3 regions of the Streptomyces sp. NBC_01003 genome follow, and region 2 is predicted to be linked to each of the others. Evidence: riboswitches for the same ligand, from Rfam matches in the RefSeq annotation. Region 2 holds a riboswitch; each other region holds the start of a gene.
What was found. A riboswitch is a leader RNA that binds a small molecule or an ion and turns the genes downstream of it on or off. The one in region 2 is predicted to bind thiamine pyrophosphate.

Region 1: linked by a shared signal. The riboswitch ahead of thiC (phosphomethylpyrimidine synthase ThiC) and the one ahead of OG698_RS04725 (purine-cytosine permease family protein) in region 2 are both predicted to bind thiamine pyrophosphate.
Region 3: linked by a shared signal. The riboswitch ahead of OG698_RS16180 (thiamine ABC transporter substrate binding subunit) and the one ahead of OG698_RS04725 (purine-cytosine permease family protein) in region 2 are both predicted to bind thiamine pyrophosphate.

What each region holds. Positions count from the first base shown of each region.
Region 1 is NZ_CP108707.1:5,319,155-5,321,416, reverse strand. Features, by position in the region: gene thiC (phosphomethylpyrimidine synthase ThiC) at 1-962, opposite strand, end outside; TPP riboswitch at 955-1,111, opposite strand; gene OG698_RS24390 (YibE/F family protein) at 1,183-2,262, shown strand, end outside.
Region 2 is NZ_CP108707.1:988,894-991,155, reverse strand. Features, by position in the region: gene OG698_RS04725 (purine-cytosine permease family protein) at 1-1,094, opposite strand, end outside; TPP riboswitch at 1,087-1,181, opposite strand; gene OG698_RS04720 (serine hydrolase domain-containing protein) at 1,389-2,262, shown strand, end outside.
Region 3 is NZ_CP108707.1:3,557,410-3,559,671, forward strand. Features, by position in the region: gene OG698_RS16180 (thiamine ABC transporter substrate binding subunit) at 27-1,112, opposite strand; TPP riboswitch at 1,192-1,297, opposite strand; gene rlmN (23S rRNA (adenine(2503)-C(2))-methyltransferase RlmN) at 1,322-2,262, opposite strand, start outside.

The sequences.
Region 1 (2,262 bases), 4.3 Mb from region 2:
ATGATCGAACCGCCGCGCGAGACGATGCCCGTCTTGCGGTTCGCGGTGAGCGGGACGTACGGCAGCCGCACACCGGCGTGGACCGTCATGTAGTCCACGCCCTGCTCGGCCTGCTCGATGACCGTGTCCTTGTAGATCTCCCAGGTCAGCTCCTCGGCGCGGCCGTCGACCTTCTCCAGCGCCTGGTAGAGCGGCACCGTACCGATCGGGACGGGGGAGTTGCGCAGGACCCATTCGCGCGTTGTGTGGATGTTGCGGCCGGTGGAGAGGTCCATGACGGTGTCGGCGCCCCAGCGGGTCGCCCATGTCATCTTCTCCACCTCCTCCTCGATCGACGAAGTGACCGCGGAATTGCCGATGTTGGCGTTGACCTTCACCAGGAACCGCTTGCCGATGATCATCGGCTCGATCTCCGGGTGGTTGACGTTGGCCGGCAGGACCGCGCGGCCCGCGGCGATCTCCTCACGGACGACCTCGGGGTCCACGTTCTCCCGGATGGCCACGTACTCCATCTCGGGCGTGACCTCCCCGCGCCTGGCGTACGCGAGTTGAGTCACCGCCCGGCCGTCCCGCCCGCGACGAGGCTGGCGGGGGCGGCCGGGGAAGACCGCGTCGAGGTTGCGCAGGCCGCCGCGCGGAGAGGTGTGCTTGATCCCGTCGTCCTCGGGGCGGACCGGGCGGCCCGAGTACTCCTCGGTGTCGCCGCGGCCGATGATCCAGTTCTCCCGCAGCGGGGCAAGGCCCCTGCGGACGTCGGTGTCGACACTCGGATCGGTGTACGGCCCGGACGTGTCGTAGAGCGTGACCGCCGTGCCGTTGGTGAGGTGCACCTGGCGGACCGGCACCTGGAGGTCGGGGCGTGAGCCCGTGACGTACCCCTTGTGCCAGCCAATGGACTTCCCGGCCTCGCCCGTCTCTGTGGACAGGTTGGAGGCAGGCGTGCGCGCGTCCGATGTGGTCATGAGACCTACTCCCTACGCCGGCATTACCCGGTAACAGGTTCGGCGGTCGACGCAGCGGCTTCCGTCGGGCGATGTTTCATGTGAAACATCGCCGAAGCGGAGGTCAGCGCCCTCTCAGCCCGGTGCTCCGAGCTCCCGCGTGTGCAAAGGTGCCCCCACGCTAGCGTCATTTCTGGCGTGCTGAACAGAGGGCCCCTGCCGTTCTTGCGATGATCGGGCGGTGACCAGCACGCCGCAGCCTCCGTCCGCGCCGCCGAATCCGCCCCATGGCCAGGGGAGCGCCGAACACGGGCACTCCCACAGCCACGGCCCCGCCGCGCCCGTCTCCAAGCACTTGCGCAAGGTCATCGCCGCGGTACTGATCCCGTTCTCCGTGGCGGTCGTGGTCGGCCTCGTGGTGCTCTGGCCCGGCGGCGCCCCGTCCCACGCCCGTACCGGCGTCGGTTTCGACCGGCAGACCCAACAGGCCACCGTCACAAAGGTCGACAAGGTCGACTGCAAGTCCGTCAACGCCTCCGGCGACACCCCCACCGGCGATACGTCGACCGCCGAGGGCCAGACCGCCGAGCAGCAGGCGAAGGGCACGTGCGAGAAGGCCACGGTCCGCGTCGACAGCGGCAAGGACACCGGCCGTACGTTCACGGAGATCGTGCAGCCGGACTCACCAAGGCAGTTGCACGAGGGCCAGAAGGTGATCGTGGCCTACGCGCCCGACGCGCCCAAGGAACTTCAGTACTCCGTCACCGATGTGGACCGCAGGCTCCCGATGGCGCTGCTCGCCGGGATCTTCGCGCTGGCGGTGGTCGTCGTGGGCCGGCTGCGGGGTGTCATGGCGCTCGTCGCGCTGGCGATCAGCTTCATGGTGCTGACCTTCTTCATCCTGCCCGCGATCCTGCAGGGCTCGAATCCGCTGGTGGTGGCGGTGATCGGGGCGAGCGCCATCATGCTGATCGCGCTCTACCTGTGTCACGGTCTGACGGCCCGGACGTCGGTCGCGGTGCTCGGCACGCTCGTGTCTCTGGTCCTGATCGGGCTGCTCGGCTCGCTGTTCATCGGCTGGGCGGCGCTGACCGGCAACACGGACGACAACACGGGCCTGATCCACGGTCTTTACCCGTCCATCGACATGAGTGGTCTGCTGCTCGCCAGCGTCATCATCGGTTCGCTCGGTGTGCTCGACGATGTGACGGTCACGCAGACGTCGGCGGTGTGGGAGCTGCATCAGGCGGACCCGACGATGGGCTGGCGCGGTCTGTACCGCGCGGGCATCCGGATCGGCCGCGACCACATCGCGTCCGTG
Region 2 (2,262 bases):
ACGTTCTGGAAGCGGGCCGCGGTGTCGGCGGCGTGCATCCACAGCACCAGCGGGAAGCCGAGCACCGCGGCGAACGCCGCCGCGAGCGGCCTCGGGATCCGGACGCCGACGGTCTGCAGGGCCAGCGAGCCGCTGTAGTCGTTCATCGCGTTGCTGCACAGGGCCGCCAGCGCCACGGCGAGCAGCCCGAAGGCGCCGAGAACGCCGCCGCCGAGCAGCTCGTCGACGCCGCGCGCGGTCTGGTCGGTGAAGACGGAGGCGCCCCACAGCCCGAGCGCCTGGACAGCGACGAAGGAAACGGTGACGCCGAGGAGCGTGAACCAGAACATGCGCTTACGGGATGTGGCCGCCGGAAGGTAGCGACTGAAGTCGCTGGCGTAGGGTGCCCAGGACAGGGACAGGCTGAGCGCGATCGTGCTGGTCAGGACGAACGCGCCGGCCTGGTCGGCGCCGTGCGCGGCCCCGTTGGTGACCGGCTGGACACCGTCGAGAAGCTTGACGGCGAGGACCACGAAGGCGGCGGCCAGTACGAAGGTCATCAGCTTCTGGAGCCGGTGGACGGCCTCGTAGCCGAGCACGCCCAGCGCGCCCTGCGCCAGCATCATCACGAGCACGCCGACCCAGAACGGCCAGCCGCACAGCCGGGCGAGCGCGTCACCGCCGAAGAGGCCGATCAGGGCGTCCCAGGCGACCGACGACAGCCACTGCAGGACGCCGGGCACCGCGACGGCCCGGCCGAACGCGAGCCGCGCCAGCGGGAGCTGCCCCGCGCCGGTCGCGCTGCCCCACGTACCGAGGTACGCGGTGGGCACGGCACCGACGAGGGTGCCGATGACGACGGCGGCCAGTGCGGTGGCGAAGTCCAGGCCGAGTGCGATGCCGACGGTGCCGGTGAAGACGCCGGTCATGGTCAGGTTCGGGGCGAACCACACGGTGAACAGGCGCCCGGCGCCGCCGTAGCGGTGGCTCTCGGGGACCGGCGCGATTCCGCGCGCCTCGACCCGCAGGTCACCGGGCGCCGCGGGCATCCGCCCGTCGAAGACGGAGCGCGGTCCGGTGGTCCCGGTGCTGCTCGGGGCATGGGGCAACGACATTGGCTGACATCCCTCCGCCAGTGCTAACTGGTTCAGGTTCGACGGGTGTGATCTCAGCCCTCGTGCGGGGCACCCCGTGTCCGGTACGTCGGCAAGGGTAGCTTCCCTGTTCTAGGAGGCAACCCCGGGGGAGGGGCGGCGTCCGCTGCGTGGACGGCGCACACCCCGCCGCGTGTAATTCGTTCGAGGTGTGCGGCGCATCCCCGTACCGTGTTCGATTCGAAGATCGCGGACGGTACGGGCTCACGTAACCGGCGGCTCCGCGACCCAGGGACACGCGGAGGACGGGACACGATGGAGCAGCGCAACGGTTGGGCCGACGAACGCTTCGGGGCGGTCGCCGATGTGTTCGCGCGGAACTTCACGGAGTTCCCCGAACTCGGCGCCGCCGTCACGGTGTTCGCCGGCGGACGCAAGGTCGTCGACCTGTGGGGCGGTGTCGCGGACGAGCGGACCGGGCGTGTGTGGGAACAGGACACCACCGTCCCCGTCTTCTCCGTGGCCAAGGGCCTGGTGGGCGTCAGCGCGCATCTCCTCGCCCAGGAGGGGCGGCTCGACCTCGACGCGCCGGTCATCCGGTACTGGCCCGAGTTCGCACAGCACGGCAAGGAGACCGTCACCACGCGCATGGTGCTCGGGCACCGGGCGGGAGTCCCCGCCCTCGACGCGGTGCTGTCCTTCGAGGAGATCGCCGGGTGGACGCCGGTGATCCGCGCGATCGAGGAGCAGAAGCCCCTGTGGGAACCCGGCACCGCGTACGAGTACCACGGCCATGTCCTCGGCTTCCTCGTCGGCGAGGTGATCCGGCGCATCACGGGCCTCACCCCTGGCGCGTACTTCCGCCGTGCGGTCGGTGACCCGCTCGGGCTGCGGGCCTGGATCGGCCTGCCCGCCGACGAGTCGGAGCGCGTGGCCCGGCTCGCCGAGGCCGAGGGACGCCCCGGGATGCCCGGGCCCGAGCATCTGCTCACGCGCATCGTGACGATGAACGGGGCGCTCGTCTTTCCCGGCCTCGACGCGCCGCACGGCTGGAACGACCCGGAGCTGCACGCCATGGAACTCCCCGGAGCGGGCGCGGTCGCCTCCGCGAGCGGCCTCGCCGGGCTCTACGCGGCCGCCGTGACCGGTGTCGAGGGCGGGGAGCGGCTGCTCACGCCGGACACGGTGA
Region 3 (2,262 bases), 2.6 Mb from region 2:
CTTCACCGGAGGCCCTGCGGGGGGCGTCACTTCAGTACGAGTGAGGTCCACGACTTGACCCAGGCGTCACGGTTGTCGGCGATCTTCTTCGGCGCCATGGTCTTCGGGGCGTCGACCTCGACGTCGTACTTCGCGTAGTCGGCGGGCAGGGCCGCGTCCTTCGTCACCGGGTCCACGAACATGTTCAGCGGCATGTCCTGCTGGAACTGCTTCGCTATCAGGAAGTCGAGGAGCGCCTTGCCGCCCTTCTCGTTCTTCGCGTTGCTCAGCAGGCCGGCGAACTCGGTCTGGCGGAAGCAGGTGCCGGTCGCGACCCCGGTCGGGGCGGTCTTCGGCTGCGGGTCCGAGTAGATCGCCTCGGCCGGCGGCGACGACGCGTACGACACGACGAGCGGCCGGTCACCGCCCGCCTTCCTGCCACCGGCGGAGCCCGAGAACTCCTCGTTGTACGCCTGCTCCCAGCCGTCGACGACCTTCACGCCGTTGGCCTTGAGCTTTTTCCAGTAGCCCTGCCACCCGTTGTCGCCGTACTGCGCCGCGCTGCCCAGCAGGAAGCCGAGGCCGGGCGACGACGTCGACACGTTCTCCGTGACCAGCAGGTTCTTGTACGCGGGCTTGGCGAGGTCGTCGAACGAGGCGGGCGGCGTCAGCTTGTGATCGGCGAAGTACTTCTTGTCGTAGTTGACGCAGATGTCGCCGGTGTCGATCGGGGTGACGCGGTGCTTGTCCCCGTCGAGCTGGTACTCGGGGCGGACCTGGTCCAGGCCCTCGGCCTCGTACGGCTGGAAGAGACCGTTGTCGAGGGCTCGCGACAGGAGCGTGTTGTCGACGCCGAAGAGGACGTCGCCCTGCGGATTGTCCTTGGACAGGATGGCCTTGTTGACGGCCTCGCCCGCGTCACCGTCCTTCAGGACCGTGACCTTGTAGCCGGAGCTCTTCTCGAAGTCCTTGAGCACGTTCTTGGAGACGGCCCACGAGTCATGGCTGACCAGGGTGACGGTCTTGGAGTCCGCAGAGTCCTTGCCGGACCCTGATCCTCCGCACGCGGAGAGCGTGACGAGTCCGAGACCGGCCGCCACGGCGACGGCCGTGGCCTTGATGGTGGTGCTCACTTAAGTTCCCTCCTGGGTGTCCAGGAAGAGACGCGGCCCCGCCCGGGATCGCGGACGATTCCCGGGCAGGGCGCAACAGCTTGAGTGGCGACCGAACTTCCTACCCAGAATGACCTGGGCAAGGTTCAGAGGGTCTGCGGCCGATGCCGCACTCTCAGCGCTGTGGCGCTCCCCTGTCGGAATATGAAGATGTACGTACGCCAGTCAGGTTACCGCTCGGTGGCGGCGAGCTGGCCGCACGCCCCGTCGATCTCCTGGCCACGGGTGTCGCGGACGGTGACCGGGACCCCGTGGGCCGCGATGGCCTCGACGAAGGCCTTCTCGTCCTCGGGGCGCGAGGCCGTCCACTTCGAGCCCGGCGTCGGGTTCAGCGGGATCAGGTTGACGTGGACCCGCTTGCCCTTGAGCAGGCGGCCGAGCCGGTCACCACGCCAGGCCTGGTCGTTGATGTCGCGGATGAGCGCGTACTCGATGGAGATGCGGCGGCCCGACTTCTCGGAGTACTCCCACGCCGCGTCGAGGACCTCGCGGACCTTCCAGCGCGTGTTGACCGGGACGAGAGTGTCGCGCAGTTCGTCGTCGGGGGCGTGCAGCGAGACGGCGAGACGGCACTTGAGGCCCTCGTCGGCGAGCCGGTGCATCGCGGGGACCAGACCGACGGTCGAGACGGTGATCCCGCGCTGCGAGAGGCCGACGCCGTCGGGCTCGGGGTCGGTGAGCGCGCGGATGGCGCCGACGACCCGCTTGTAGTTGGCCAGGGGCTCGCCCATGCCCATGAAGACGATGTTGCTCAGGCGGGCCGGGCCACCCGGGATCTCGCCGTCGCGCAGCGCGCGCATGCCGTCGACGATCTGGTGCACGATCTCGCCCGTCGACAGGTTCCGGTCGAGGCCGGCCTGTCCCGTGGCGCAGAACGGGCAGTTCATTCCGCAGCCCGCCTGCGAGCTGATGCACATGGTGACCCGGTCCGGGTAGCGCATCAGGACGGACTCGACGAGCGTGCCGTCGAAGAGCCGCCACAAGGTCTTACGGGTGGTGTCCTGGTCCGTCGACAGATGCCGGACGACCGTCATCAGCTCCGGAAGCAGCGCCTCCTGCAGCTTGCCGCGCGAGCCGGCGGGGATGTCGGTCCACTCCGCGGGGTCGTGCG